Regions from separate parts of the Streptomyces sp. NPDC107517 genome, predicted to be linked through region 2. Evidence: riboswitches for the same ligand, from Rfam matches in the RefSeq annotation. Region 2 holds a riboswitch; the other holds the start of a gene.
The links. Region 2 has a riboswitch for glycine ahead of gcvP (aminomethyl-transferring glycine dehydrogenase). Riboswitches for the same ligand answer to the same signal wherever they lie in the genome.
Positions count from the first base shown of each region.

Region 1: it holds a riboswitch for glycine, as region 2 does, so the genes downstream of both, gcvT (glycine cleavage system aminomethyltransferase GcvT) here and gcvP (aminomethyl-transferring glycine dehydrogenase) in region 2, are expected to answer to the same signal.

Region 1 covers NZ_JBVJPM010000008.1:304,851-319,896, forward strand. The annotation lists gene ACZ67T_RS20995 (thioesterase family protein) at 1-668, opposite strand, end outside; gene ACZ67T_RS21000 (trimeric intracellular cation channel family protein) at 735-1,406, opposite strand; gene ACZ67T_RS21005 (M1 family metallopeptidase) at 1,460-2,854, opposite strand; gene ACZ67T_RS21010 (ABC transporter ATP-binding protein) at 2,950-4,380, opposite strand; gene ACZ67T_RS21015 (ABC transporter ATP-binding protein) at 4,389-5,489, opposite strand; gene ACZ67T_RS21020 (ABC transporter permease) at 5,486-6,493, opposite strand; gene ACZ67T_RS21025 (ABC transporter substrate-binding protein) at 6,566-8,317, opposite strand; gene ACZ67T_RS21030 (ABC transporter permease) at 8,375-9,373, opposite strand; gene ACZ67T_RS21035 (enhanced serine sensitivity protein SseB C-terminal domain-containing protein) at 9,806-10,606, opposite strand; gene ACZ67T_RS21040 (enhanced serine sensitivity protein SseB) at 10,785-11,552, opposite strand; gene ACZ67T_RS21045 (AAA family ATPase) at 11,659-12,276, opposite strand; glycine riboswitch at 12,475-12,578, shown strand; glycine riboswitch at 12,579-12,690, shown strand; gene gcvT (glycine cleavage system aminomethyltransferase GcvT) at 12,738-13,874, shown strand; gene gcvH (glycine cleavage system protein GcvH) at 13,966-14,349, shown strand; gene glyA (serine hydroxymethyltransferase) at 14,363-15,046, shown strand, end outside.
Region 2 covers NZ_JBVJPM010000017.1:156,956-172,001, reverse strand. The annotation lists gene ACZ67T_RS32235 (DUF881 domain-containing protein) at 1-698, shown strand, start outside; gene ACZ67T_RS32230 (FHA domain-containing protein) at 781-1,743, shown strand; gene ftsR (transcriptional regulator FtsR) at 1,760-2,503, shown strand; gene ACZ67T_RS32220 (bifunctional nuclease family protein) at 2,590-3,063, shown strand; gene ACZ67T_RS32215 (MerR family transcriptional regulator) at 3,258-3,902, shown strand; gene ACZ67T_RS32210 (DNA polymerase IV) at 3,959-5,383, shown strand; gene ACZ67T_RS32205 (PRC-barrel domain-containing protein) at 5,369-5,752, opposite strand; glycine riboswitch at 5,867-5,962, shown strand; gene gcvP (aminomethyl-transferring glycine dehydrogenase) at 6,146-9,031, shown strand; gene ACZ67T_RS32195 (DUF5999 family protein) at 9,121-9,318, opposite strand; gene ACZ67T_RS32190 (hypothetical protein) at 9,660-10,247, opposite strand; gene ACZ67T_RS32185 (glutamate-cysteine ligase family protein) at 10,738-12,258, shown strand; gene ACZ67T_RS32180 (substrate-binding and VWA domain-containing protein) at 12,281-14,053, opposite strand; gene ACZ67T_RS32175 (CPBP family intramembrane glutamic endopeptidase) at 14,217-15,017, shown strand.

The sequences.
Region 1 (15,046 bases), on a different contig from region 2:
GTCAGGCCCATCTCGAACGCGGTCGGCGGCAGCGCGTCCACCGCGAGGAGCAGGGAGAACGGGTCCGCGTCACGCCCGTCCGCGAGGCCGAACCAGGCCCGCATCTCGCCCTTGCCGGAGGGCGAACCGATCGCCCAGCCGAGCGTGGCCGGGTCGAGCTTGAGGGCGAGCCGCTCGGTGATGGCGGAGCTGCCCTTGATCGGCGTGGGGCCGTCCTGTGCGCCGAAGCACTCCTCGACCGGCGGGATGTGCGGGGGCTTCGCGGTGGTACGGACGTCGTCCGGGAGCGCGTCGAGGTCACCGTAGGAGGCGAGGACGCGGATCCGCTCGACCTCGGCGCCCTCGTCGTCGTACTGGAAGAGGGAGGCCTGGCCGGTGGAGAGGGTGCGGCCGGCGCGCACGACGTCGGTCCTGATCACGGCGGGGCCGGGCTGGGACGCGGTCAGATAGTGCGCGGAGATGGTGAACGGGTCGCCGTGCGGCAGCGCGTCGCCGAGGGCGCGGCCGAGCACGGCGAGCAGGTAGCCGCCGTTGACGGCGCTGATGATCGTCCAGCCGGCCGAGAGGTCGATGTCGTACACGCCGGGCTCGCGCCGGGTGACCGCGGTGTCGCGGTCGAACTCGCTGTCGCCGATGACCGCCTGCGCGGCGGACGATACCTGTGCCATGCAGGTACGGTACAACAGGAAACTACTAAGCGGTAGCTTTTGTATGGAAGTGCATGCCAGCCCAGGTCAGGGCGTCTCTTCCGGCACCTCCGTAGCCGACGACCTGCGGTGCCAGGCCCGTGGCGCCCGCCAGTGGTAGCGCATCGCGAGCAGCCGCAGCACGAACGCCGTGATGACCGCGGCGCCGCTGCTGAACGCGGACAGCGCGTCGAAGCGGATGCACAGGACGATGATCGTCGAGCCGACGATCGCCGGTACCGCGTACAGGTCGCGGTCCCAGCGGACCAGGGACGGGACCTCGTTGGCGATGATGTCGCGCAGCACACCGCCGCCCACGGCGGTCGCGAGGCCGAGCGCCGCAGAGGCCGTGAGCCCGAGCCCGTAGTCGTACGCCTTGACCGTGCCGGTGACGCAGAACAGGCCGAGGCCCGCCGCGTCGAAGATGTTCACCGCGACCTGGGTGCGCTCCACCTCCGGGTGCAGGAAGAACACGAGGCCGGCGGCGAACAGCGGGGTCAGGAAGTACCCGAGGTCGGTGAACGCGGCCGGCGGGACGGCACCGATGATCAGGTCGCGGAACAGCCCTCCGCCCAGCGCGGTGACCTCGGCGAGAACGGCGATGCCGAAGACATCGAAGTTCTTGCGGACCGCGAGGAGAGCGCCGGAGATCGCAAAGACGAAGATCCCGATGAGGTCCAGCCAATGCTGGACGGAGGGGGTGAAGAGTTCCAGAAGCACCCGACATTCTTACGCACCGCCGGGTGCCCCCCGAGCCAGGTGCGGCTCGGGGCCTACAGGGCGGGCTTGCCCTTCGTGTAGAGCCACGTCCGGAAGAGGCCGTCGAGGTCCTGCCCGGAGACCTTCTCGGCGAGGCGGATGAAGTCGGCGGTCTGCGCGTTGCCGTAGCGGTGTGTGGAGGTCCAGGTGCGGAGGAGCTTGAAGAAGTCCTTGTCGCCGATGCGCTCGCGAAGGACCTGGAGGGTCATCGCGCCGCGGTTGTAGACGGCGCTGTTGAACATGGTGTCGCGCTGCGGGTCGGCGATGACGCTCTGCCAGAAGGACGAGGTGGCGGGGACGGAGTTGTATGCGGCAAGGAAGGAGTCGTGGGCGGTGGTACGCCCCTTGTGCTCGTTCCACAGCCAGGGGCCGTAGCTCGCGAAGCCCTCGTTGAGCCAGATGTCCTTCCACTGGCGCACCGAGACGGAGTCGCCGAACCACTGGTGGGCCAGTTCATGCACGATCGTGCCCTCGGAGCGCACGGCGGAGTAGCTCGGCTTGGACTGGGTCTCCAGCGAGAAGCCCGCCTCCGGCATGTCGTCGACGACGGCGCCGGTCTCCTCGAACGGGTAGGGGCCGAAGACCTGCGACCAGTAGTCGGTGACCTCGGCCGTGACGCCGTACACGTCGACGTTGTTGCTGTTCTTCAGGACCGGGTCGATGGCGACGTAGATCGGGATGCCCGAGGGAGTCCGGCCGGTCTTGACGTCGAACTTCCCGATGGAGGCGGTCGCGAGATAGGTCGCCATCGGCCGGGACTCGCGCCAGTGGTGCACGGTATGCCCGCCCCCGACGTCGTACGTGTCGACGAGCCGGCCGTTGGAGACACCCGTCAGGCCCTTGGGCGCCTTGATGCGGATGTCGTACGTCGCCTTGTCGGAGGGGTGGTCGCTGGAGGGGAACCAGGTGGAGGCGGCGTTGGGTTCGCAGGCGACGAAGACGCCGTCGTCGGTCTTCATCCAGCCGTAGTCGGAGCCGAAGACGATGGGGCCGTTGAGCGCCTCCGGGACGCCGCCGTAGGTGACCGTGACGGAGAAGGTGCGGTGATCGCGGATCGCGTCGCGCGGGGTGACGCGTATCTCGTCACCGGAGCGCGTGAAGTCGGCGCGTCTGCCGTTCACTTCGACCGAGGTGACGGTCAGCTTCTGGAGGTCCAGGTCGAAGGAGGAGAGGTTCTGGGTGGCGCGCGCGGTGACGGTGGTGACGCCGTCGAGGCGGTCGGTCGCGGGGTCGTAGGCCACGTTCAGGTCGTAGTGGGTGGCGTCGAAGCCACCGTTGCCCAGCTGCGGGAAGTAGGGGTCGCCGATGCCGTCCGAGCCGGGGGTGGGGGCCGGGGCCGCAGCGATCAGACAGAAAGAGGCGGCCGCTGTCGCGACCGCCGCCAGACGTGCCGAACGGGAGAGTGCCATGAGTCGTCCCTTCGCGCGTGTTCCGATGTAACGGACACGCAGACTCTGCACTCTCCCGTCAGGGCGTGTACATGACCTGCTCGGTCAAATCCCCGCTATGTGTCGGACGACCCCTGCGCCTCGTCCGTCCCGTCCGTGTCACCCGCGTCGTCCGACGGCTGCACGTCACGGTCGTCACCGGCGTCGGAAGCCGCCTCGGGAGCATCGGCGGACTCCTCCGCCGGCTCCTCGCCCGGACCGGCAGCCGCCTTTTCCACCGAACCGGCAGCCGCCTTCTCGGCCGGCTCCTCAACCGAATCCGCGGCAGACTTCTCGGCCGGCACCGCAGCCGGCTTCTCAGCCGCCGCCTCGGCCGGCGCCTCGGACACGTCGTCGGCGTCATCCGCCTCGGTCCGCGCCAGCGTCACCACCTCGATCGCCTCCTTGGCGACCGCGAGCAGCTTGGTGTCGTCCGGGGCCTGGTCCTCGGCGTTCTCCGGGTGGTGGCAGGCCACTTGGCGCCCGGGGGCGAGCTGGATCAGCGGCGGTTCGGCCGTCTTGCAGATCTCCGTCGCCTTCCAGCACCGCGTGTGGAAGCGGCAGCCGCTCGGCGGCGAGATCGGCGAGGGCACGTCGCCCTTGAGCAGGATCCGCTCGCTCTTGGCGCCCCGGCGCTTGGGGTCCGGGACGGGCACGGCCGACATCAGGGCCTTGGTGTACGGGTGCATCGGCGACTCGTACAGCGAGGTGCGGTCGGCGAGTTCGACGACCTTGCCGAGGTACATCACCGCGATGCGGTCCGAGACATGACGGACGACGGAGAGGTCATGCGCGATGATCACGTACGTCAGGCCCAGCTCGGACTGCAGGTCGTCCATGAGGTTGACGACCTGCGCCTGGATCGACACGTCGAGCGCGGAGACCGGCTCGTCCGCCACGACCAGCTTCGGCTTGAGCGCGAGCGCGCGGGCGATGCCGATGCGCTGGCGCTGGCCGCCGGAGAACTCGTGCGGGTAGCGGTTGAAGTGCTCCGGGCTGAGGCCCACCAGTTCCAGGAGGCGCTGGACCTCCTTCTTCACCCCGCCCTCGGGCTCCACGCCCTGGAGCCGGAAAGGCGCCGAGACGATCGAGCCGATGGTGTGCCGGGGGTTCAGGGAGCCGTACGGGTCCTGGAAGATCATCTGGATGTCCCGGCGCAGCGGGCGCATGCCCCCCGTGCCGAGGCGCGTGATGTCCCGGCCCTCGAACTCGATCTTGCCGGCGGTGGGTTCGATCAGCTTCGTGATGACCCGGCCCATGGTCGACTTGCCGCAGCCGGACTCGCCGACGACGCCCAGGGTCTCGCCCTTGCGGACCTCGAAGTCGATCCCGTCGACGGCCTTCACCGCCGCGACCTGCCGCTGGAGGATCCCCTTCTTGATCGGGAAGTGCTTGACCAGGCCCTCGACCTTGAGCAGCACCTCGCGGTCCTCGGGGGACGCCGCCTGCGCGGGAACCGTGGCCGCCTTGGTGGCCGCCCCGGTGTCCGCCTTCTTCGTCTCGCTCACGGGCTCACTCACAGCTTCGGCGCAATCTCTTCGGTCCAGATCCGCGTACGGTCCTCCGGGCTGAGGTGGCAGGCGGAGAAGTGGTCGCTGCCGACCTCGTGCAGCTCGGGCCGCTGGGTGCGGGTGATGCCGCCCTTGGGCAGGTCCGCGTACGGGCAGCGCGGGTGGAAGGCGCAGCCCGAGGGGACGTTGATGAGGGACGGCGGCTGGCCCTTGACGGGGATGAGCCGCTCGGTCTGCTCACGGTCGATGCGCGGCATCGATCCGAGCAGGCCCCAGGTGTACGGGTGCTGCGGCTCGGCGAAGATCTTGTCGACGGGACCGCGCTCCACGCAGCGACCGCCGTACATGACCAGGACCTGGTCGGCGATCTCGGCGACGACACCCAGGTCGTGGGTGATGAGGACGACCGCGGACTCGAACTCCTTCTGCAGGTCCCGGATCAGGTCGAGGATCTGCGCCTGGACGGTGACGTCGAGGGCGGTGGTCGGCTCGTCCGCGATGAGCAGCTGCGGGTTGTTCGCCAGCGACATCGCGATCATCGCGCGCTGGCGCATACCGCCGGAGAACTCGTGCGGGTAGCTGTCGACGCGCTTGGCCGGCTCGGGGATGCCCACGCGGTCGAGCAGTTCGACGGCCCGCTTGCGCGCGACCTTCTTGTTCACGTCGTTGTGGACGCGGTACGCCTCCACGATCTGGTTGCCGACCGTGTAGTACGGGTGCATCGCGGACAGCGGATCCTGGAAGATCATCGCCATCTCGCGGCCGCGCAGCCGGCGCACGTCGTCCGGGGCGGCCTCGATCAGCTCCTTGCCGTCGAGCCAGACCTCGCCAGACATCCGCACGTTCTTGCCGCGCGCGCCGAGCCGGTGCAGGCCCATGATCGCCAGCGAGGTCACGGACTTGCCGGACCCGGACTCGCCCACGATGGACAGGGTCTGGCCCTTCTCCAGCTTGAAGCTGAGCCCGTCGACGGACTTGACCAGGCCGTCGTCGGTCGGGAAGTGCACCTTGAGGTCGCGCACTTCGAGGAAGGCGGTCGGGGGCTCGGCCGGGCCCGCGGCCACCGGCTCGCCCACGGCGGCACCGGTTTTGGACAGTTCGGTCACGAGAGCCTCACCCGCGGGTCGGCGGCGGCGTAGAGAAGGTCCACCAGGAGATTGCAGAAGACGACGAAGAACGCGGCGAGCAGGGTCACGCCGAGCACCTTGGGCAGGTCGTTGTCGGTGATGCCCTGTACCGCGTACTCACCGATGCCGTGCAGCGAGAACACGTTCTCGGTGATCACGGCGCCGCCGAGCAGCAGACCGACGTCCATGCCGAACACGGTGACGATCGGGGTGAGTGCGGCGCGCAGGCCGTGCCGGCCCACCACCGTGCGCTCGCGCAGCCCCTTGGCGCGCGCGGTGCGGATGAAGTCCTCGTTCATCGTCTCCAGCATCCCCGAGCGGGTCAGTCTGGCGTAGATGGCGGAGTACAGCAGAGCGAGTGAACACCAGGCCGGGAAGAGGGTGTTGGCCCACTGCGCCGGATTTTCCGTGAACGGTACGTATGTTCGCCCGAAGATCGGAATCTGATAGGTGAAGACGAGCAGCGCCAGCTGGCCCGTGAAGAAGATGGGCAGCGAGACACCGGCGAGGGCGACACCCATGAAGGCACGGTCGAAGAACGATCCGGGCTTGAGTGCCGAGATCACACCCACCGTGACGCCGGACACCAGCCAGATGACGGCGGCGCCCGCGGCGAGTGACAGGGTGATGGGCAGCCGGTCGGTCAGCTCGGGCCACACCGCGACGTGGTTCTTGAAGGAGTAGCCGAAGCACGGCGCGTTGCAGTGGACCGTGGTGGGGCCGAGGTCGTAGGTGGACCCCGCGAAGATCCCCTTGATGAAGTGCCAGTACTGGATGTAGACGGGCTCGTCCAGGCCGAGGTTGTGCTTGACCGCCGCGATGTCCGAGGCCGAGGGACTCTTGCCGATGTACTGCTGCGCGAGCTGGTCGGCGGACTGGCCGGCGATTCTCGGCAGCAGGAAAAAGATACAGAACGTGACCGCGGTGACGACCAGCAACAGGATCACTGCCGCGATCAGCCGGCGGATGATGTACGAGATCACGGGGACCGGCGCTGGTGCCCGCGGACCGTGCGGCCCGCGGGCACCAATGCCTTCACCTGCCTTCCGGGGCTGCTACTTCTTCGTGGTGCCGATGTTGAGGTAGTCGTACTGCCCGCTGAAGGCGGCCGTGGACACCAGGTTGGTGGCGTACGGCGAGCGGTACATCAGGACCTTGAAGTACGTCAGCGGGACGAGCGCCGCGTCATCCATGGCCTGCTTGTCGATCTGCGCGTACAGCTTGTTGCGCGTGGCCTCGTCGGGCGCCGCGATGGCCTCGGCGAGCATCGAGTCGACCTTCTTGTCCTCGAGCTGCGACAGGGCGGTGTTGCCGGAGTCGCCGATCGCCTTGCTGTTCAGGATCTGCTGCAGGAAGCCGTAGCCGGACGGCCAGTCGGCGCCCCACTGCATCATCATGATGCCGACGTTGTTCTTCTGGTTGAACTTCGGGACACCGGCGTAGTCGGTGAAGTACTTGCCCGACGGGTACTGCTTCAGGCTGGCGTTGATGCCGACCTTCTTCAGCGACTCGATGAGCGCCTGGGCGCCGGAGACTTCCTCGTCACGGTCGCTGCGCGCCGTGATCGTGGTGTTGATCGTCTTCTCGCCACAGGCCTTCAGGGCGTCCTTGGCCTTGGCGACGTCACCCTTGTTGCCGCTGGTGGCGTAGACGTCTTCCTTGGCGTAGCCCGTGATGTCCGGGGGCAGGACCGTCGTGGCGACGTCGCCGCGGATGGGGCCGCCCTGAGCGGTCTGCACCGAGACCTTGTCGATCGCGTACTCGACGGCCTTGCGGCAGTCGACGTTCGTGAACGGCTTCAGCTTGGTGTTGATCGCCGCGTAGACGAGACGGCCGCCGTAGGCGTTGTCCGTGTTCCCCATCTTCGACTTGTCGTTGACCAGCTGCGCCTGCGTCTGGGTGTCGACGCCCTTGCCCTGCATGTCGATCAGGGTGTCGCCGGACTGCAGGTCCTTGTCGATCGTCTGCTGGTTGACCTTCAGGTTGACGACGATCTTGTCCGGGTACTGCTTGCGCAGCGGGTCCGTCTTCGGGTCGAAGTTCTTGTTGCGGACCAGGACGGCCTGCTTGCCCTCCTGGTAGCTCTGGAACTGGTACGAGCCCGAGGAGACGATGTGCTTGACGTAGTCGATGCCGTCGTCCTTGGCCTGCGGCACCGGCGCGGTCTGCGGCGTGGCGACCAGGTAGTCGAACTCCTGGAAGGCCTGGTTCAGGTGGAAGACGATGGTGGTGTCGTCCGGCGTCTCGATGGACTTGAGGCCCTCGGCGCTCTTGTCCTTGTACGGACCCTTGTACTTCTCGCCGCCCTTGAGGAACTGCTGGAAGTAGTTCGGGCCGAGGGAGAGCACGTCACGCGCGAAGTTCGAGCGCTCGACGGCGTACTTGACGTCCTTGGACGTGATCGGCGATCCGTCCTGGTACTTGAGACCCTTGCGGATCGTGTACGTCCAGGTCTTGCCGCCGTCGCTCTGCTTGCCGGGCGCGGAGGCCAGGTCGGGCACGAGCGTGTTGCCCTTCTCGCCGGCGTCCGGCTTGAAGGTCATCAGCGGGCGCGCGTAGAGCCGGCTGAAGTTGTACATGTAGGCGTAGTACGTGTTACCCGGGTCGAACGAGTCGGGGACGTCCGACATCGCGTAGGTGACCGTGCCGCCCTTCTTCGTCGAGGCGTTGACGACATCCTTCGTGGCGGCGTTCGCACCGGCCGACTTGTTGCCGCCGTCCGAGCCGTCGTCGGCCTTGCTGCAGCCGGCGAGCAACATGCTCACGCTGCCGATGGCCGCAACAGCGGCAAGTGATGACCTTCGCATGATGGTCGGAATCCCCTCCATTGTCGGAAACTTGTGGAGCTCTCTGTGCGGCCTGAGTCAGCGACTGCGCGGGTCGAGAGCGTCGCGGAGACCGTCACCGAGCAGGTTGAACGCGAGCACGGTGACGAAGATGGCGAGGCCCGGAACGATCATGTACTGCGGATCGACCTGGAAGTAGTCGACGGCCTGGTTGAGCATGCCGCCCCAGGAGGCCTGCGGCGGCTGGATGCCCACGCCCAGGAAGCTGAGCGACGCCTCGAAGATGATGTTCGTCGGGATCAGCAGGGTCGAGTAGACGATGATCGGCGCGACGAGGTTGGGCATCAGTTCCCGGAACAGGATGTACGGGCCTCGCGCGCCCATCCCGCGGGCCGCGTCCACGAACTCCCGCTCGCGCAGCGCCAGGGTCTGGCCGCGCACGATGCGGCCCAGGTAGGGCCAGTTGAAGAAGCCGATCACGAAGATCAGCACGCAGATGTGCAGCGGCAGCCCGTTCAGACCGAACGCTCCGCCCTGGAGGGTCGCGGAGATCGAGATCGCGAACAGCAGCAGCGGGAACGCCAGGAAGGTGTCCATCATGCGGCTGATGACCGAGTCGACCCGGCCTCCGTAGTACCCGGCGACGACGCCGAGGATCGCCCCGATCACGTTCGACAGGACGGTCGCGCCGAAGGCGACGACGAGTGAGACCCAGGACCCTTCGAGGATGCGCGCGAAGATGTCACGGCCGAACTTCGGTTCCACACCGAGGGGATGGTCGCCGCTCATGCCGCCGAAATCGCCCTTGGGGAGCGAGCTGCTGGGGTCGATCAGGTCCTGGTGGAACGTGTTCGGGTCGAGGCCGAAGAGGTGCTGGAGGGGCCGCGCCAAGGCGGCGATGAGGATCAGCAGGATGACGACGACGCCGCCGGCGACGGCGATCTTGTCCTTCTTGAAGCGGTTCCAGGCGATACGCCCGAGGGAGCGCCCCTCGATCTGCTGCCCCTTGGTGCCGGCGAGTACAGCCTCGGGCTGCACCTCGGCCTGGGCCCCAGTGGTCTCGATCGGTGCGGTCACGGTGTGGTTGACCCCTCTCGGCCGACGGTGGCCGGCCCACGCCCGCCGCGGTAGCGGCTTGATCCTGTTTCACACGCTGGACAGTCCGGGGGCATGGCCTCGTTGTTGACTGTTCAGCTCGTACACAGAGTCGAAACCCCGTGTCTGCAGGGAGTCTTCAATGCGCCCGTGACCAGCCGCCAGCCCTCACCGTGAAAGGTTGCGCAACCGTGATGAGGCGGCAGGCGTGCAGTATGCGGACGTGGGAACCGGCTGAGCGGACAATTCACTCCGGCCCGACAGGGCTTCGTCGAGTCCGGAATGCGACACGGTGACCGATGTGGCGAGAATGCCCGGGTGGCGCGCCAACTCGCCCTGAAACGGAGCGAAATGGGGCCGGGTCAACCCTGATATTTCCGGCGGCAGTTGGAGCGAGGCCCGCGGTGAACGGTTTCAGTACGTCCCGTGCGGCGGCGGGTACCCGTACCCCGCGACGGGGGCGGCCGCGGGCGGGGCCGCGTGGGCCTCGCGGTCGTAGAACGGGCGGGCGTTGGCGCGCAGCCACATGGCGACGGGGTCGTGTTCGTCGGACATCGCGACCGTGGAGACGGGCAGCCCGTCGGGCACGGCGACGACCGACTGCTGCATCATCGCGCGCACCGCGTCCACGGACACCGGCGACGTGTCGTACACATCGAGGCCGATCGCCAGATAGGGCGCGCCGAGCGTCGGCTGGACCCAGGCGCGGCGCAGCGAGCGGATCGCGGTGGTGCGGTGCGCGTTCTGCGTGAGCAGGGCGTAGAACTGGGGGATCTCGATGGCGGGGTCGCTCAGGCGCAGCGGCCCGGCGGGCTGGCGGTCGAGGCCGCCCGCGATGCGGCGCAGGTCGAGCCACGGGATGCCGACGCCGCCGCCGGGCGCATGCGGGTTGAGCCAGAGGCCGTAGTGGTCGGGGTAGAGCGTGCGGGCCGCGTCGACCCCGCCGACGACCTCGTACGCGCGACTCCAGCCGGAGGCGGACAGCTCCTGGGCGGAGGTGACGCAGGGGGCGTACGAGAAGCCGTCGACCTCCATGTTCCCGTACTGCGCGTCGGGGGAACCGGCCTGGCCGTGCCAGAGCAGCATCCACACCTGACCGGCGCCCGGGTCCGCGAGCGCGTTGAGCAGCGCCTCGTAGGCGTCGTAACGCCCCGGCGTCACCTGGCGCAGCATGTGCTCGACCTGACCGGCCGCGGCCGTGCCCGACGCACTCACCCGTAACCGCCCCTTCGCGACGTACCCGACGATTTCGACCCGCCCCCCGTGGCGGGATCGCCCAGACAGGTCATGAAACCAGCTTAAGCGGCGATCCTGGCAGCGACTTGACGTACGCGCGGTCGACCAATTTCCCGAGTTTCCCGAGTTTCCCCGAACGGGGATCGGCGCGGGGCTTTCAGTGACCGTGCGTGTAGAACGGCCGCAGCGTGGCGCGCATCCAGTCACCGACCGGGTCCTGGGTGATGTCGAGCAGGACGAGGTTCACCGGCCAGGGCGCGGGAGCCCGGCCGAGGGCGCGACCCAGGGCGTCCATGGGCAGGTTGCGCGCAGGGCCCTCCCACTGCGACAGCTCGACGCCGACGAAGAGGAGGGGGTCGCCGCCCTCGACGCTGGCGAGGCAGCGGCGGGCGGTCAGGACGACGCCGGACGCCTCGAACTCCTCGCGCACGGCGGCCAGGAAGTCGACCGGGTCGTCCTGCCAGTCGGGCTCGTAGAGGCTGACCCGGCCGCCCGTGGCGGGCCCGTCCAGCGGCGTACGGCCGGACTTGCACAGCTCGGCGACGGCGGGCGGGGGCAGCGGGACGCCGACGGCGCCGTCCGGATTCACCGCGATGCCGACCTGCGGGGGCAGCCCGCGCGCGAACTCGACGGCCGGCGCGACCGTGCAGCCCATCCGGTCGCCGACGACCGCGAGGAACTGCTCCTCGGAGCTGAAGACGGGCACATAGGCCTGGCCCTCGATCTCCAGCGTCGGCAGGTCGAGGTTCGGGCTGCCGGGTCCGCCGCCCTGGGGCAGCGGTATCCACACCTGGCTGCGCCCGAGGACCTCGACGATCCGGCCGCCCGCCGAGTCGACCCCGAGGGAGGCGGCGAGCACCTCCTCGAGCTCGTTGGCCGGCCACCCGCCGTACGGATGTGCGTGAGCCTGCGCCGGAATGTCCATGTGCCTACCACCCGCTCTGGAACCGCTCTGTCTGCGGCCGAACCCTAGCGCGTACGACTGACAGAACACCCTCCGCGTCCGCATGAATACAGAGGGTCGCCGCCGGTCAACTCCCCTCGAACCCGATCCCGTTCAGCACATCCGTCGCGTCCCGGTCCAGCAGCACCGCGGACGCGCAGCCCCACGGCAGGTCACCGCGCTCGGCGGACTCCACCAGGCCCGCGACCGCGCGGCGGTGCCGGGCGAACGCGTAGCGCGAGACCCCGCGGCCGCGGTCCCGCTGGCCCGCGAGCGCCGTGTCCGCGTCGACGTCGAGCAGCATCAGATGCAGGTCCGCGCCGCGCCGCCCGGCCTCCTTGGCCAGCCAGCGCCGCACCCAGCGCTGCGTGCCGCAGTCGTGCAGGACGACGCTGCCTCCCGAGCGCAGGGCCCGCCGCAGCCCGGCGAAGTGCGCGAGCCGCACGAGCGGGCGGTACACGGCGTACGGGAGCAGCCGCGGCAGCCGGGCCGCCCAGCGGTCACGCGTGTCCTGCGAGTCGATGCGCACGGCTCCCCCGGCACCGACCACGCGGCGCATCAGCGTGGACTTGCCACTGCCCGGGAGCCCCGAGACCACGATCAGGTCACCCCGCGCGAAGCCGAGGCGCCTCGGCGTGCGGCCGCCTCTGCCACGCAGATCCCTGACGACCGGACCGCGCCCTGTCACCGCCCCGGGGCGGGGCACAGCGCGCTGCCCGACCCCTGCCGCCGCGTACGCGCCCGCCGCTGCCTTGTGCACCGTGATCGTCCTCCCCGTTCCGGTCACGCCACCCTTGCCCGTCAAGTGTAAAGAGACGGTAATGCCCTACAAGTGGTTTCCCCGTGCGGTCGGCATGCAATGATGTGCGCGCCAAGAGCACGAACCAACTGCATACCGGCCGCTTGAATCCGCGCGGGAGAGCTCCCCGGACGCCTACGCGTCCCCGGGGGCGCCGAAGGAGCAAGTTCCTCCCTTGAATCTCTCAGGCCCCGTACCGCGCGGGCGAGGCATATCTGAAAAGCGGGCGGCCCTCGGCCGCTCCACCCAAGGTGCAAGCCGCGACCACCTCTACGTGTGGCGCCGGCGAACCTCTCAGGTTCCGATGACAGATGGGGAGGGAGACCATCGCCCTCGTCTGTCATGCCTGGGATCCTGGAGCACCACTCATGAGCAACATTTCCCGTAAGACCGCGCTCGACGCCCTGCACCGCTCGCTGGGCGCGACGATGACCGACTTCGCGGGCTGGGACATGCCGCTGCGCTACGGCAGCGAGCGCGACGAGCACATCGCGGTCCGCACCAAGGCGGGCCTCTTCGACCTCTCGCACATGGGCGAGATCACCGTCACCGGGCCGCAGGCCGTCGATCTCCTCGACTACGCCCTCGTCGGCAACATGTCCACGATCGGCCCCGGCCGCGCCCGCTACACCATGATCTGCCAGGAGGACGGCGGGATCGTCGACGACCTGATCGTCTACCGCCTGGGCGACGAGGGCGGCCTTCCCCGGTACATGGTCGTCGCCAACGCGGGCAACGCGCAGATCGTCCTCGACGCGATCACCGAGCGCGCCGCCGGCTTCGACGCCGAGGTCCGTGACGACCGTGACGCCTACGCGCTGATCGCCGTCCAGGGCCCCGAGTCCCCCGGCATCCTGAAGTCCCTCACGGACGCCGACCTCGACGGCCTCAAGTACTACGCGGGCCTGCCCGGCACCGTCGCCGGCGTCCCGGCCCTCATCGCCCGCACCGGCTACACCGGCGAGGACGGCTTCGAGCTGTTCGTCGCCCCGGAGCACGCCGAGAAGCTGTGGCAGGCACTGACCGACGCGGGCGCGCCGGCCGGGCTCGTCCCCGCCGGCCTCTCCTGCCGCGACACGCTGCGCCTGGAGGCCGGCATGCCGCTGTACGGGCACGAGCTGACGACGGCGCTGACCCCCTTCGACGCCGGTCTCGGCCGCGTCGTGAAGTTCGAGAAGACGGGCAACGAGGGCCGCTTCGTGGGCCGCGAGGCGCTCGAGGCCGCCGCCGAGCGCGCCGAGACCGCCCCGCCGCGCAAGCTCGTCGGCCTGATCGCCGAGGGCCGCCGCGTACCGCGCGCCGGGATGTCCGTGGTCGCCGGCGGCCAGGTGATCGGCGAGGTCACCTCCGGCGCCCCCTCCCCCACGCTCGGCAAGCCGATCGCCATCGCCTACGTGGACGCGTCGCACGCCGCCCCCGGCACCGAGGGCGTCGGCGTCGACATCCGCGGCGCCCACGAGCCGTACGAGGTCGTGGCGCTGCCGTTCTACAAGCGCCAGAAGTAACCCGACCGGTCCTCACGGGGCCGCCGGAAGTAACCCAGCGCACACCCCCCTCGTTCCGCAGCACCCACCCGCGTACAGGAGAATTCAGATCATGAGCAACCCCCAGCAGCTGCGCTACAGCAAGGAGCACGAGTGGCTGTCGGGCGCCGAGGACGGCGTCTCGACGGTCGGCATCACCGAGTTCGCGGCCAACGCGCTCGGCGATGTCGTCTACGCCCAGCTCCCCGAGGTCGGTGACACGGTGACCGCGGGCGAGACCTGCGGCGAGCTCGAGTCGACCAAGTCCGTCAGCGACCTGTACTCCCCGGTAACCGGCGAGGTCGTCGAGGCGAACCAGGACGTCGTGGACGACCCGTCGCTGGTGAACTCCGCCCCGTTCGAGGGCGGCTGGCTGTTCAAGGTCCGCATCTCGGATGAGCCGAAGGACCTGCTCTCCGCGGACGAGTACGACGCGTTCTCCGGCTCCGGCAACTAGGGACACCACTTCCATGTCGCTCATGAACACCCCGCTGCACGAGCTCGACCCGGACGTCGCCGCCGCGCTCGACGCCGAGCTGCTCCGCCAGCAGTCCACCCTCGAGATGATCGCGTCGGAGAACTTCGCTCCGGTCGCCGTCATGGAGGCCCAGGGCTCGGTCCTGACCAACAAGTACGCCGAGGGCTACCCCGGCCGGCGCTACTACGGCGGCTGCGAGCACGTCGACGTCACCGAGCAGATCGCCATCGACCGGGTCAAGGACCTCTTCGGCGCCGAGTACGCCAACGTCCAGCCCCACTCCGGCGCCTCCGCCAACCAGGCCGCCCTCTTCGCGCTCGCCAAGCCCGGCGACACGATCCTCGGCCTGGACCTCGCCCACGGCGGCCACCTCACCCACGGCATGCGCCTGAACTTCTCCGGCAAGCAGTTCGACGTGGTCGCGTACCACGTCGACGAGGCCGGTCTCGTGGACATGGCCGAGGTCGAGCGCCTCGCCAAGGAGCACCGCCCCAAGGTGATCATCGCGGGCTGGTCCGCCTACCCGCGCCAGCTGGACTTCGCCGCCTTCCGTCGCATCGCGGACGAGACCGGCGCCTACCTGTGGGTCGACATGGCCCACTTCGCCGGACTCGTCGCGGCCGGGCTGCACCCCAACCCGGTCGAGTACGCGGACGTGGTCACCTCCACCACGCAC
Region 2 (15,046 bases):
AGGGGCTGTGGCCGCCGCGGGTCTCGCGTGCGCAACTCATCGTCGCCGTCCTGCTGTTCGTGCTCGGCCTGGGGCTGGCCATCCAGGTGCGGTCCAACAGCGACAGCAGCGCGCTGCGCGGCGCACGTCAGGAAGATCTCGTACGCATCCTCGATGAACTGGATGACCGTACTCAGCGTCTGGGAGATGAGAAGCAGCGTCTCGAGGGGCAGCGCACCGAGTTGGAGAACAGCTCGGACCAGGCCGAGGAGGCCCGTAAGCAGACGGTCGAGAGGGAACGGCAACTCGGCATTCTGGCGGGCACCGTGGCGGCGCAGGGCCCCGGGATCACGCTGACGATCAGCGACAAGAAGGGCGCGGTGCAGGCGGACATGCTGCTCGATGCGATCCAGGAGCTACGCGCGGCGGGTGCCGAGGCGATCCAGGTGAACGACGTTCGGGTCGTGGCCGACACATATTTGACGGATGCGAGCGGCGGGAAGGTGAGTGTGGACGGTCACAAGATCGGCGAGCCTTTCGTCTTCAAGGTCATCGGCAAGCCGCAGGATCTGGAGCCGGCGCTCAACATCCCTGGTGGGGTGGTTCAGACTCTGGAGAAGGAGCAGGCCACCGTTACCGTGACACAGGCGCAGAAGATCGTTGTGGACGCCTTGCGACCCGCGAAGCGGCCTGACTACGCTCAGTCGTCGTCCCAGTGAGGCGGGGGCGCATGGGGGCGTTCGGGCCAGGGCAAGAGGTTGCGGGGGGTCGGCGCACCGTAAGCGGGGTGCGTGGTGGAAACTGTTTGGCGGATACGGACGTTGTGAGGATGTCTGTGTCGCCGATGTATGGCGGTGTGTGCAATCAGGGTTCGTCCTGCCCCACGGGCGGGTCTGTTTCGGTCAAGGGGAATCGCCCGTGAAGTTGTTTGCGAAGTTGTTCGGCAAGAGCGCACGTGAGGACAGCGGCAACGCCAATGCCACTGCCCGTCACCGTGCACCGCGCACTCAGGACGCGGAGGTGCAGGGGGCGGAGCGTCCGCTGTTCCGTGATCAGGTCGGTCCTCAAAGTGGTGACATTTCGGGCGGACAGGGCGCGTCGTCTGTTGACCCTGCCGTGTCCGGCCGCATAGGTTTCGGGGAACCGTCAACCTCAAGTGCGGGTGGAGGGTTTGCCTCCGATCCGTATGCGTCCCATGCCCCCGCGGGGCAGCCGCGGCAGGAGGATCCGTCCATGTCTGCACTGGTGTGTACGAGGTGCGGAAACCGCAACGCCGAGTCGAGCCGGTTCTGCTCCAACTGCGGTGCGCCGCTGCGTGCCACGGCCGAGCGGCCGTCCGAGACGACCTCGACGATTTCCATTTCGGGCCTTGAGGCCTACGACGCCGAAGTCACCGGTCAGACGCTGTCGCCGGCGCTCTCCCCGGAGGCCCAGGCAGCCGTCGACGCCCTGCCGCTCGGCTCGGCGCTCCTGGTGGTGCGACGCGGTCCGAACTCGGGCAGCCGCTTCCTCCTCGACGGCGAACTGACCACGGCGGGACGGCACCCGCAGAGCGACATCTTCCTTGACGACGTGACCGTTTCGCGCCGCCACGTGGAGTTCCGGCGCGGTGCCGACGGCGCCTTCACCGTCAGCGACGTGGGCAGCCTCAACGGCACGTACGTCAATCGGGAGCGGATCGACGCGGTCACGCTGTCGAACGGCGACGAGGTGCAGATCGGCAAGTACCGGCTGGTCTTCTACGCGAGCCAGCGGGGCATCTGACCTGTCAGGAAGGTCCATGCTTCAAACACCGAAGGGCGGTGCCGGTCACGGCATCGCCCTCACGGACAGTCGGCTGATGAGCATCGGCACCGTGCTGAACGTGCTGCGCGACGAGTTCCCCGAAGTCACCATCTCCAAGATCAGGTTCCTGGAGTCGGAGGGGCTGATCGAGCCGCAGAGAACCCCCTCGGGGTACCGCAAGTTCAGCCCGGACGACGTCGAGCGACTCGCCCACGTACTACGTATGCAGCGGGACCACTACCTGCCACTGAAGGTCATCAAGGAACAGCTCGACGCCCTGGAGCGGGGAGAAGCGATCACGCTGCCCTCTGCGGGGCGACCGGGTGACGGCGAGGACGGCAGGGCCTCGGAGGGCGGCGAAGGGCCGACAGTGGCCCGTGTGGGCCGTGACGAGCTGCTTGCCGCCGCCGGGATCGAGTCCCCCGAGCTCGACGAGTGGGAGTCGTACGGCCTCATCGCGCCGCTGCCCGACGGCGGATACGACGCGGAGGCGGTCACGGTCGCCGAGCTGGTCATGGAACTGGGCCGTTTCGGGATCGAGCCGCGGCATCTGCGGGCGATGAAGGCCGCCGCCGACCGGGAGGCCGGTCTGGTCGAACAGGTCGTCGCGCCACTGCGGCGGCACCGCAATCCTCAGACCCGGGCTCACGCGCAGGCTCGCGCGAAGGAGCTGGCGGGGCTGACCGTGAAACTTCACGGGGCGCTTGTGCAGACCGCGCTCGGCGTGCGTCTGCCCTGATCCGAGGGGTGCTCGCGCGGTGTGCGACCGGCGGTCGACGGGTGCCCGACTACCCAAACCTGCCGGGCACGTCCTAGGGTTGCTGTGTGAACGAGCTCGACGTCGTAGGTGTCCGGGTCGAAATGCCCTCCAACCAACCGATCGTGCTCCTGCGTGAAGTGGGAGGCGACCGCTACCTCCCCATCTGGATCGGACCGGGGGAGGCGACGGCCATCGCCTTCGCACAGCAGGGCATGGCTCCCGCACGCCCGCTGACGCACGACCTTTTCAAGGACGTGCTGGAAGCGGTCGGGCAGGAGCTCACGGAAGTACGCATCACGGACCTGCGCGAAGGCGTCTTCTACGCGGAACTGGTGTTCTCGAGCGGTGTCGAGGTCAGTGCCCGCCCGTCGGACGCCATAGCGCTCGCGCTGCGCACCGGTACGCCGATCTACGGCAGTGACGGTGTGCTCGATGACGCCGGGATCGCGATCCCGGACGAGCAGGAGGACGAGGTGGAGAAGTTCCGCGAATTCCTCGACCAGATCTCGCCCGAGGATTTCGGGACCAACAGTCAGTGACGCGAGCGGCCGCCGGAAGGCGGCCGCTGCCGCGCCGGTGGCCCGGCCGGACCATTCGGCTAGCCTTTCCCCGCGGTGAGGCACGGGAAACCACTCGTAGGGTGATTATCACTCGGCGTGCCGAGTGTGGCGATCGTTGACGCACCCCTGGTGACTGCCTACCGTCGAGAAGGCAGGTCAAAGAGGAGGTCGGCGTGAGAAGCAGCGGCGACGGTACGGCTGGGGGCGTCGGACACAGTCCGGCGGAGAGCGGCCCGTACTCGCTTCACGGCCACGCGGCCGGTCACATTCCGCGTCGGCCGACGGTGTTGCCGGTGGTCGCTCAGGGGGATGACGACGCGATGCCCGAGCAGGTCGGATACCGGGGACCCACCGCGTGCGCGGCGGCCGGGATCACCTATCGGCAGCTGGACTACTGGGCGAGGACCGGTCTGGTCGAGCCGAGTGTGCGTCCCGCCCACGGGTCGGGGACCCAGCGGCTCTACAGCTTCAGGGACGTGGTCGTCCTGAAGATCGTGAAACGGTTCCTGGACACCGGTGTGTCACTGCAGAACATCCGTACCGCGGTGCAGCACCTGCGGGAGCGCGGCTTCGGCGATCTGGACCGGCTGACCCTCATGAGCGACGGCGCCACCGTCTACGAGTGCAGCTCGCCGGCGGAGGTCCACGATCTGCTCCAGGGCGGTCAGGGCGTCTTCGGTATCGCTGTCGGTGTGGTGTGGCGGGACGTCGAGAGCGCCCTGTCGCAGCTGCACGGGGAGCGTATCGACACCGGTGAGACGCTCCACGGGAACAACCCCGCTGACGAGCTCGCGAGACGGCGCAACCGCGCGGTGTGAGCTGGGTCGGTGCCCGCGCCGGGGCATTGTCAGTGCCGTAGGGCAGCATCGGACATGTGAGAACCGCGCCCACGATCCTGCATCTCGACATGGATGCCTTCTACGCCTCGGCGGAGCAGGCATCGAAGCCGAGCCTGCGCGGGAAAGCCGTGGTCGTGGGCGGGATCGGACCTCGTGGGGTGGTGGCCACCGCCTCGTACGAGGCCCGGGTGTTCGGGGTGCACTCGGCGATGCCGATCGGGCAGGCGCGCAGGCTCGCCCCCAATGCCGCGTATCTCGTACCGCGCTTCCAGCTGTACCGCGAGGTCAGCGAGCAGGTGATGGCGCTGCTCCGGGAGCTGTCGCCGCTGGTGGAGCCGCTGAGCCTCGACGAGGCGTTCGTCGATCTGGAGGCCGGTGAGGCGGCCTGGGACGCCGCGTCGGCGCGGCTGGTCGGTGAGCGGCTGCGGGAGGACATCAGGGCCGTGACCGGCCTGACCGGCTCTGTCGGGATCGCGGCGTCGAAGATGCTGGCGAAGATCGCCTCCGAGGAGGCGAAGCCGGACGGGCTGGTGCTGATCGTGCCCGGCACCGAGCGCGCCCTGCTCGGGCCCATGTCCGTGCGCACGCTGCCCGGCGTGGGGCCGGCGACCGGGGACCATCTCAGACGCGCCGGGATCACCACGGTCGAAGAGATCGCCGAGGCGGGCGAGGACGAGCTCGTACGGCTGCTGGGGAAGTCGCACGGGGCGTCGCTGTACGCCATGGCTCTCGCGCACGACGACCGGCCCGTGGTGGCCGAGCGGGACGCCAAGTCGGTGTCGGTCGAGGACACGTACGACGTGGACATCCACGACCGGGTGCGCGTGCGGACCGAGGTGCAGCGGCTTGCGGAGCGGTGCGTGCAGCGGTTGCGGGGCGCGGAGCGGTCGGGGCGGACCGTGGTCCTCAAGGTGCGGCGCTACGACTTCTCCACGCTGACGAGATCCGAGACCCTGCGCGGGCCCACCGACGACCCCGCAGTGGTGCGGGAGGCGGCGGCGCGGCTCCTGGAGTCCGTGGACACGACGGGCGGGGTGCGGCTGCTGGGCGTGGGAGTGACTGGTCTGGCCGACTACACGCAGGAGGACCTGTTCGCGCAGGCGCGGGCGCAGGCCGAGGCCGAGGAGCACGCGGCCGAGGGTGAGGGCGAGGCGGACGGGGCGGATGGTGCGGGGGATCAGGGCCAGCCGGCTGCCGAAGGGGTCGTCGAGGCCGCGGACCGGCGCTGGGTGGCCGGGCGTGACGTGCGGCACGAGGAGTTCGGGCACGGGTGGGTGCAGGGGAGCGGGCTCGGGCGGGTGACGGTGCGCTTCGAGACGCCGTATTCGGAGCCGGGGCGGGTGCGTACGTTCCGGACGGACGACCCCGCGCTCGTACCGGCGGAGCCGCTGCCGCTGGTGGAGGGCGGGGTGGGGCGCTTTGCGGCGAGGGGGCGGGGTGCCGGGTCAGGTGTCGTCTGACGGGCGGGCGATCTTGCCGAAGTCGCGGTCCTCGGGCGGCTCGGGGTCGTCGGGGGCCGAGATGTCGAGCCCGTAGTGGTGGTAGAGCTGGAGCTCCTGTTCGGGGGAGAGGTGACGGCCGACCCCGAAGTCGGGGGCGTCCTTGATCAGGGAGCGTTCGAAGGGGATGCGCAGAGTGCCCTCCACCAGCTCGCTCGGCTCCAGGGGGACGAAGGCGTCCCGGCTGAACAGGCCTGTGCGTATGGCCGCCCACTCCGGGACCCCGGTCGCGTCGTCGAGGTAGACCTCGTCGACAGTCCCGATTTTGGCTCCGTTGCGGTCGAACGCCTTGCGGCCGATCAGGTTTCGCGGATCGACATCGGTCTGCACGGGGCCCTCCAGCTGCTCGCAACTCATCCGTAAGCACTACCAAAGTGCACATTGGTGACGGCGGCCACTCGAACCCGGGCGCGTTGTTGCCGCTGGTAGGCTGGCGATGGCTGCTGATCCCGTGCGGGAGAGTCCTCCGGATGACACCGGAGGCGCCGAAGGAGCAACTCCTCCCCGGAATCTCTCAGGCCCCTGTACCGCACGGACGAGGTCACTCTGGAAAGCAGAGCGGGCGTTCAGGCCTCCGCTCTCACCGACGGTGAAAGTCGGCATGCCCTTCGTGATGGGGGCGCGCCGGTGAAGCTCTCAGGTTGAGATGACAGAGGGGGAGGCCGTCCGGGCACCCGCGCCGTGGTGCCCCTCGCAGGTCGCAGTGACCAGGAGGCCTCCGCAATGACCGCCAACCGTATTCCGCTTTCCCAGCTGGAACAGGGAATCCCCTTCGAGCAGCGCCATATCGGTCCGGATGAAGCAGCGCAGGCCAAGATGCTCGCGCAGGTCGGGTACGGCTCGCTCGACGAGCTGACGGCGGCCGCGGTCCCGGACGTGATCAAGAGCGCCGAGGCGCTCGATCTTCCCGGAGCCCGCACCGAGGCCGAGGTGCTCGCCGAACTCTGCTCCCTCGCGGACCGCAACCAGGTCCTCGACTCGATGGTCGGGCTCGGCTACTACGGCACGTTCACGCCGCCCGTCATCCTGCGCAACGTCATGGAGAACCCGGCCTGGTACACGGCGTACACGCCCTACCAGCCGGAGATCTCGCAGGGCCGGCTCGAGGCACTGCTCAACTTCCAGACGATGGTCGCCGAGCTGACCGGCCTGCCGACCTCGGGCGCCTCGCTGCTCGACGAGGGCACGGCCGCGGCCGAGGCCATGGCGCTGTCGCGGCGCATCGGCAAGGTCAAGAACGGCGCCTACGTCGTCGACGCGGACGCGCTGCCGCAGACCATCGCCGTGATCCAGACGCGCGCCGAGCCGACCGGTGTCGAGGTCGTCGTCGCCGACCTCTCCGAGGGCATCCCGGCCGAGGTCGCCGAGCGCGGCGTCGTCGGCGTCCTGATCCAGTACCCGGGCGCCTCCGGAGCTGTCCGCGACATCAAGCCGGTCATAGAGCAGGCTCACGAGCTGGGCGCCGTCGTCACGGTCGCTGCCGATCTGCTCGCGCTCACGCTGCTGACCTCGCCCGGCGAGCTCGGCGCCGACATCGCCGTGGGCACCACGCAGCGCTTCGGCGTCCCGATGGGCTTCGGCGGTCCGCACGCCGGCTACATGGCGGTCCGCGAGAAGTTCGCGCGCAGCCTGCCCGGCCGCCTCGTGGGCGTCTCCGTCGACGCCGACGGCAACAAGGCGTACCGCCTCGCGCTGCAGACCCGTGAGCAGCACATCCGGCGCGAGAAGGCCACCAGCAACATCTGTACCGCGCAGGTGCTGCTCGCCGTCATGGCCGGCATGTACGCCGTGTACCACGGACCCGACGGACTCAAGAGCATCGCGCGGCGCACCCACCGGTACGCGACGCTGCTCGCCGAGGGCCTCAAGGCCGGCGGTGTCGAGGTCGTGCACGGCGCGTACTTCGACACCCTGACCGTGAAGGCCGCCGGGCGTGCCGCCGACATCGTCAGCGCCGCGCGCGAGGGTGGCGTCAACCTCCACCCGGTGGACGCCGACCACGTGTCGATCTCGTGTGACGAGACCACGACGCGTACCCAACTGGGCGCCGTCTGGACCGCGTTCGGTGTCGAGGCCGATGTCGACGCGCTCGACGCGGCCGCCGAGGACACGCTGCCCGCGGCCCTCCTGCGCGGGGACGACTACCTGACGCACCCCGTGTTCCACGCGCACCGCTCCGAGACCTCGATGCTGCGCTACCTGCGCAAGCTGGCCGACCGTGACTACGCGCTCGACCGCGGCATGATCCCGCTGGGCTCCTGCACGATGAAGCTCAACGCGACGACGGAGATGGAGCCGGTCACCTGGCCCGAGTTCGGCCAGATGCACCCCTTCGCGCCCGCCGAGCAGGCACAGGGCTACCTCACCCTCATCCGTGAGCTGGAGGAGCGCCTCGCGGAGGTCACCGGCTACGACAAGGTGTCGCTCCAGCCGAACGCCGGTTCGCAGGGCGAGCTGGCCGGTCTCCTCGCCGTCCGCGGCTACCACCGCGCCAACGGCGACGACCAGCGCACCATCTGCCTCATCCCGTCGTCCGCGCACGGCACCAACGCCGCGAGCGCCGTGATGGCCGGCATGAAGGTCGTCGTCGTGAAGACGGCCGACGACGGCGAGATCGACATCGCCGACCTGCGCGCCAAGATCGAGCAGTACGCCGACGAGCTCGCCGTCCTGATGATCACCTACCCCTCGACGCACGGTGTGTTCGAGGAGCACGTCGCCGACATCTGCGCGCAGGTGCACGACGCCGGAGGCCAGGTCTACGTCGACGGCGCCAACCTGAACGCCCTGGTGGGTCTCGCCAAGCCGGGCCACTTCGGCGGCGACGTCTCGCATCTCAACCTGCACAAGACGTTCTGCATCCCGCACGGCGGCGGCGGTCCGGGCGTCGGCCCGGTCGGCGTCCGCGCGCACCTCGCGCCGTACCTGCCCAACCACCCGATGCAGCCCGCCGCCGGACCCGCGACCGGCGTCGGCCCGATCTCCGCGGCGCCGTGGGGCTCCGCGGGCATCCTGCCGATCTCGTGGGCGTATGTGCGTCTCATGGGCGGCGAGGGCCTCAAGCGGGCCACGCAGGTCGCGGTGCTGAGCGCCAACTACATCGCCAAGCGTCTCGAGCCGCACTTCCCGGTGCTGTACACGGGCCCCGGCGGCCTCGTCGCGCACGAGTGCATCATCGATCTGCGCCCGATCTCGAAGGCGACCGGCGTCAGCGTCGACGACATCGCCAAGCGGCTCATCGACTACGGGTTCCACGCGCCGACCATGTCGTTCCCGGTGGCCGGGACGCTGATGATCGAGCCGACCGAGAGCGAGGACCTCACCGAGCTCGACCGGTTCTGCGAGGCGATGATCGCCATTCGCGGGGAGATCGAGAAGGTCGGTTCGGGCCGGTGGCCCGCCGAGGACAACCCGCTGCGCAACGCGCCGCACACCGCGGCCGCGCTCGGCGGCGAGTGGGAGCACGCGTACAGCCGCGAGGAGGCCGTCTTCCCCGCCGGTGTCGTGCCCGCCGACAAGTACTGGCCGCCGGTCCGTCGCATCGACCAGGCGTACGGCGACCGGAACCTCGTCTGCTCGTGCCCGCCCATGGACGCGTACGAGGACTGATACGCGCGCTGACATGCGTCAGGGCCGGTTCCGGGTTTTCCCGGGGCCGGCCCTTTCGTACGGGGGACGCCGTCGGCGTCCGGATCCGCTCAGGCCGCGGTCACGACGTGCACGGGGCGGTGCGGAGCGATGATCTGGCCGTTGGGCAGCAGCTCACCGGTGTCCTCGAAGAGCAGGACGCCGTTGCAGAGCAGACTCCAGCCCTGTTCGGGGTGGTGGGCCACAGGGAGCGCGGCTTCCCGGTCGGCGGAGTCTGCGGACGGGCACGGTGGCTGGTGCTGGCACATGGATGGGATCTTTCCCTGTGAAGTGATGTCGGTGATGGGTGTGATGTCGCTGTCTGTCCTGCGGCTCGAAGCGTTGTTCATGGCCGCCCCCCGTTTGTCGGTCGGTCCGGAACCCAGTGTTGCCCCACGGGCGTCAATCCGCAGGTATTTCGTCGCAGCGGTACTCACTGGAAGAGGACGCGTCACCCGTGCGGACGGTTCACCCCAACTGCGCTGTCCCTTCGGGTGGTTCGGGGTGGCCTGACCGGGCTAGTCCGGAAGGGCGGGCGAGGGCACGGCTGCGCCCCGCGACCGGTCGGCATCGGTAGCGGGGCGCGGGCGCGTGAGGCGGCCCGGTCGCGTCAGGCGGGTGAGCCCAGAAGTGGCGCGGGGGTCAGTCGATGGGTGAGGACGGGCAGCAGTTCGGCGACCCGGTGGGGGCGGTGGGCGGCGATGCCGGGCGGCGCGGGCGCGAGCGGGACCAGGAGGTCACTGGCCGCGGGATGTCCCGTGGAGGCGTCGGCATTGCAGTCCCCGTGCAGCCACAGGGTGAGCATGTACAGCTCCGGGACCGAGAGCAGACGCGGCTGGTAGGCCGCGGGCATGGACTCTGCCTGGCGCAGCGCGCGTTCGGTGGCCGCGACGTACGGGCCCTCGAAGAAGTGCGAGAACGCCCAGCCGTCGGCGGTCAGCATCGTGTCGGCGGCGGCCACCGCGCGCTCCCCGCAGCGGATCAGGAACCGCCAGCCGGCGAGTCGGGTCGGCGAAGGGCCCGCGCTGCCCGTGACCCGGTCCAGTACATGGACGGGCAAGGGGAGTTCGGGGCTCGCCGGTCCTTGGGCGGAGCGCAGGGAGGGGGTGCGGGCCTCGCGGACCGCGGTGGGTGAACCGAGGGCCGTGAGGACGGTGCGCAGGGCGGGCGCGGGAGCCGGAGGGACATGCAGCGGCATGGTGGGTCGCCTCTCATTCGACAGGCACGGTGGATCGAGGGCGTGGCGGGACGAGCGGACGGCGGTGTCTGCTGACCGGGCCAGAGGGGGCGGGGCAGGTACCGCGAGCGCCAACTCTCTGCCTCGTTCGCGAAGTTTATACGACACGTGTTCACGCAGTGTTTCAGCTAGCCGCCGCGAAAATGCTCGGCAAGGCGATATTCGGTCGCCGAGATGAGGGAAATCTCCCGGTTTCCAGCGGGGTCGGGTCCGTGACCTCGTAATCTTCACGGCGAGCGGACGGCCGATTCTCGTCGGCGTTTATCACCAGGCGAGCTGGAATCGGCTCCTCGACATGCCGCATGCCTCGTGAATGTGCCCCGTGACAACTGCTGCGAGAATACTCGCCCGTGGCGGGAAGCGGGGCGTTATCGATCAACTCGCCTGGGCATCATCCACCGTGACACAGGGGCCGGGCGGCCGGGCCGCCTACGCGAGGAGGGATGCTTCCATGGGGGAGAAGGTCGTGGCGGGCGCGTTCGACCTGTCCGATCGGCGGCACTACCGCAGGAAGTTGCAGCAGTGTCTGGCGGGGCTCGGGCGACTCCTGGAGGAGGAGAGGTTCGACCGTCCGAGGAATCTGATGGGCCTGGAGATCGAGTTGAATCTCGCAGGGCCCGACGGCATGCCGAAAATGATGAATGCGCAAGTTCTCGAGCGCATCGCGAGCCGTGATTTCCAGACCGAACTCGGAATGTTCAATCTCGAAGTGAACATTGCCCCCCATCGATTGGAAGGCCGGGTTCTCGACCGGCTCGCCGAGGAGCTCAGGACCGGCCTCGCCTATGCCCACCGGAAAGCGAACGAGGTGGACGCCGGGATCGTGATGATCGGCATTCTCCCGACGCTGGTGCCCGATGATCTCGTCTCCGCGAACCTGTCCGACGTGGACCGCTACAGCCTTCTCAACGACCAGATGGTGGCCGCGCGCGGCGAGGAGTTCGTGGTCGACATCGACGGGGTGGAGCATCTGCGCTGCAGCTCGGGGTCCATAGCGACCGAAGCGGCGTGCACCTCCGTGCAGTTGCACCTCCAGGTCACGCCCGCCCGCTTCGCCGACGTGTGGAACGCCGCGCAGGCCGTCGCCGCCGTACAGGTCGCGGTCGGCGCCAACTCGCCGTTCCTGTTCGGACATGAGCTGTGGCGCGAATCGCGGCCGCCCCTGTTCCAGCAGTCGACCGACACCCGCCCGCCCGAGCTCCAGGCCCAAGGGGTGCGGCCGCGCACCTGGTTCGGCGAGCGCTGGATCAACAGCGCGTACGACCTCTTCGAGGAGAACCTGCGCTACTTCCCGCCTCTGCTGCCGCTGTGCGACGACGAGGAACCGCTGCGCGTCATCGACGACGGCGGAGTTCCGGCGCTCGGCGAACTCGTCCTGCACAACGGCACCGTCTACCGCTGGAACCGGCCCGTGTACGGGATAGCCGACGGCATGCCGCACCTGCGCGTGGAGAACCGCGTCCTGCCCGCGGGTCCCACCGTCACCGACGTCATCGCGAACGTCGCGTTCTACTACGGCGTCGTACGCGCCCTCGCCGAGGACGCCCGCCCCGTCTGGACCCGCCTGCCCTTCGAGGCGGCGGCCCGCAATTTCGACGAGGCGTGCCGGTACGGGATCGAGGCGCGCCTGGACTGGCCCCGCCGGGGCCGCTTCGGCGGGGTCGAGAAGGTGCCCGCCGTGACGCTCGTGCGGGACGAGCTGCTGCCGCTGGCCGCCGCCGGGCTCGACGCCTGGGGGGTCGAGGCGGCCGACCGCGACTTCTACCTCGGGGTGATCGAGGAGCGCTGCCGGCGGCGGGTCAACGGGGCGTCGTGGCAGGCGGCGACGTTCCACCGCGCGCTGGAGAGCGGCCTGGAGCGCGACGCGGCGCTCGCGGCGACCACCCGTCGCTACTGCGAGCTGATGCACGCCGGGGATCCGGTGCACACGTGGCTGGTGGGACTCCCGGCACCGGCGGTGCAACTGGGCTGACGGGTATGCCGGTTGAGGCCGGTCAGCCCTTGGCGCCCGCCTCCACGATCGCCTTGAGGATCACCGCGTGGATCTGGGCCGGGTCGCTGACCTGGTGGCCGGAGCCGCCGGTGGCCCCGGCGATCTGCTCCACCTCGTCCTTGTCGGCGTCAGGGCCGACCGCGATGGCGATGAGCGGCACCGGGTGCCGGGGGTCGGCGAGGCGCTGGAGCCGCGAGACGAGGTGGCTGCGCGAGATGGAGCCGAGGTCCTGGTTCGCGCCGTCGGTCACGACCACGAGGGCGTTGAACTTGCCGCTCCGGTAGGACGACGTCGCCTCCTCGTAGGCCGCGAGCGTCGTGTCGTAGAGACCTGTGGCGCCGCCCGGCACGGGCTGGAGACCGCTGAACGCCTCGGACAGCTTGTCGCGCTGGGTGCCGCCGTCCTTGCGGTCGCCGAGGCGCTCGGTGGGGACGAGCTTGCGGTAGTCGCGGTTCCCGTCAAGGAGTGTGGCGAACTCCCACAGGCCGATCTCGTCCTCGGGCGTGAACGTGGCCAGCGCCTGGAGCATCGACGCCTTCGTGACCTCCATGCGGGACTGGTTGCGGCCCGGCACGTAGTTCGCCATGGAGGCGGAGGCGTCCACGACCACGGTGATCCGGGCGCTCTGCACCGTGATCGTCCACATGCCGAGGGTTTCCTGGAGCTCCTTGTCCGTCGCCGGCTCGTCGTCCGACGTCGCGTACGGCTGCGGGCTGCGGCCGTACGCCCCGGCGACCACGGCGTCCGAGGGCTCCTCGTCGTCCGTCCTGAAGCCGTGCCTGTCCAGGATCCGGATGCCGGCGTCCTCGCCGAGCAGGGTCATGAAACGGATCGCGGCGCGCCGCTCCTCCGTCGACTTGTCGCCCTCGTCGACCAGGGCGAACGGGTAGTCGAGCTGCGGCGAGCCGTCCTTCGGGTAGAAGAGGTCGAGCCCGTCCTTGTCGCCGGCGGTCGCGTTGTACCGGAACGAGGACTGCTCGGAGAGGAACAGCGCCTGATTGCGGCGCGGATTGCCCTGCTCGGTGCCGGAGGAGTCGCGCGCCAGGGTGTCGGTCAGCTGGCCGTCGCTGTCGGTGGTGCGCTGCGAGAGCGCCTTGGCCATGGCGGCGGCCCGGGTGTCGCCCTCCGACCCGGACTTCTTGGTGGAGGCGCCCAGCTGGGTCAGGGCGAGCAGACCGGTCGCGCTGCGCGCGGGGTCGGCGGTCCCGAGCCGCAGCTTGTCGCCCTCCATGTCCGCGCCGGTCAACTGCGCCCAGGTGTACTGCTTCGCGGGCCAGCCCATGCTCTTCGCGGCCGACGGCACCATGCTGATGCCGATGGGGGAGGAGGCTATGTTGCCCATCGCCGTGACCGGGGTGGCGTTCCCGCCGAGGCCGGCACGCTGGATCCACAGACTCGAATCCGGCACCCACGCCTCGTAGTCCCCGGCGCTCTTCCCGCCCTTCCGCAGGGAATCAGCGATCTTGTACGAGTCGCCCGCCTGCACACGCGTGTCGAGGCACTGACCGTCAGAGGTCAGATGCTTCTTGCGGGCGAGGTCCGCGGCGTCGCGCAGCGCGGGGGCGACGTCGGGCGAGGCGGCGATGTCGAGGTGGACCGTCTTGCCGTCGCAGGCCCCGCCGAAGGAGAGCAGGCCGCTCCTGGCCGCGAGAGCCGTACCCCCGGCGACCACCAGGACCAGCGCCGTCGCGATGGCCATGGTGCGGCCGCGCGTGCGGCGGCGGGGGGCGACCGCGTCCGTCCCATACTCGTCGGGCAAGCTGTGACGTCCCATGCGGTGGTGCCCTTCCTTCGGCCTGGCCCGACGGAAGGGGAGAGGTACACCAAAGAACGGCCTTCGTCCCCCCGGCCTGTCGCGCGCGATCTTCGTACCTGTATTCGAGACCCTAGCGGGGCTAGGTGGGGGATGAGGCGGGATTACTCAACTGGAGGCAGGTGTGCAGGCGGAGGCGGGTGCGGTGGCCGATTCTTTTCCGAACGAGCGGCTTTCGCGACGGATTCTTCGGAACGAGACACTGCTCGTTCTGGCGCTCTCGCTCGGTGCGAGCGGGGTGTCCGCGCTGATCAGCTTTGTCGGATCGGTCACCAAACCGGGGGGTCTGAAGGACCAGGCGGCGACTTTGAACGCCTCGGCGGCGCCCGGGCGGCCGTGGCTTGATCTGGCGTGGCAGTTGTTCGGGATCGCGAGCGCGCTCGTCCCGGTCGCGCTCGTCGCGCATCTGCTGCTGCGCGAGGGCGCCGGGATGCGGACGATCGGCTTCGACCGTACGCGACCGCTCTTCGACGCGACCCGCGGCGCGGTGATCGCGGCGGTCATCGGCAGTACGGGCATCGCTTTCTACCTGGCGGCCCGTGGACTCGGCTTCAACCTCACGGTGGTGCCGGAGGCGCTGCCCGACGTGTGGTGGAAGTTCCCGGTCCTGGTCCTCTCGGCGATCCAGAACTCCGTCCTGGAGGAGGTGATCGTCGTCGGCTATCTGCTGCGCAGGCTGGGGCAGTTGGGCTGGACGCCCGGCGCGGCGATCGTGGCCAGCTCGGTGCTGCGCGGCTCGTACCACCTCTACCAGGGCATCGGCGGCTTCTTCGGGAACCTCGCGATGGGCCTCGCCTTCGCGTATCTGTACCGGCGGTGGGGGCGGGTCGGGCCGCTGGTGGTGGCGCACTCGCTGCTCGACATCGGCGCGTTCGTCGGATACGCGCTGCTCGCGGGGAAGGTCGGGTGGCTGCCCACGGCGTGAGACCGGGGCGGGTGCCGGATGCAGGGGGC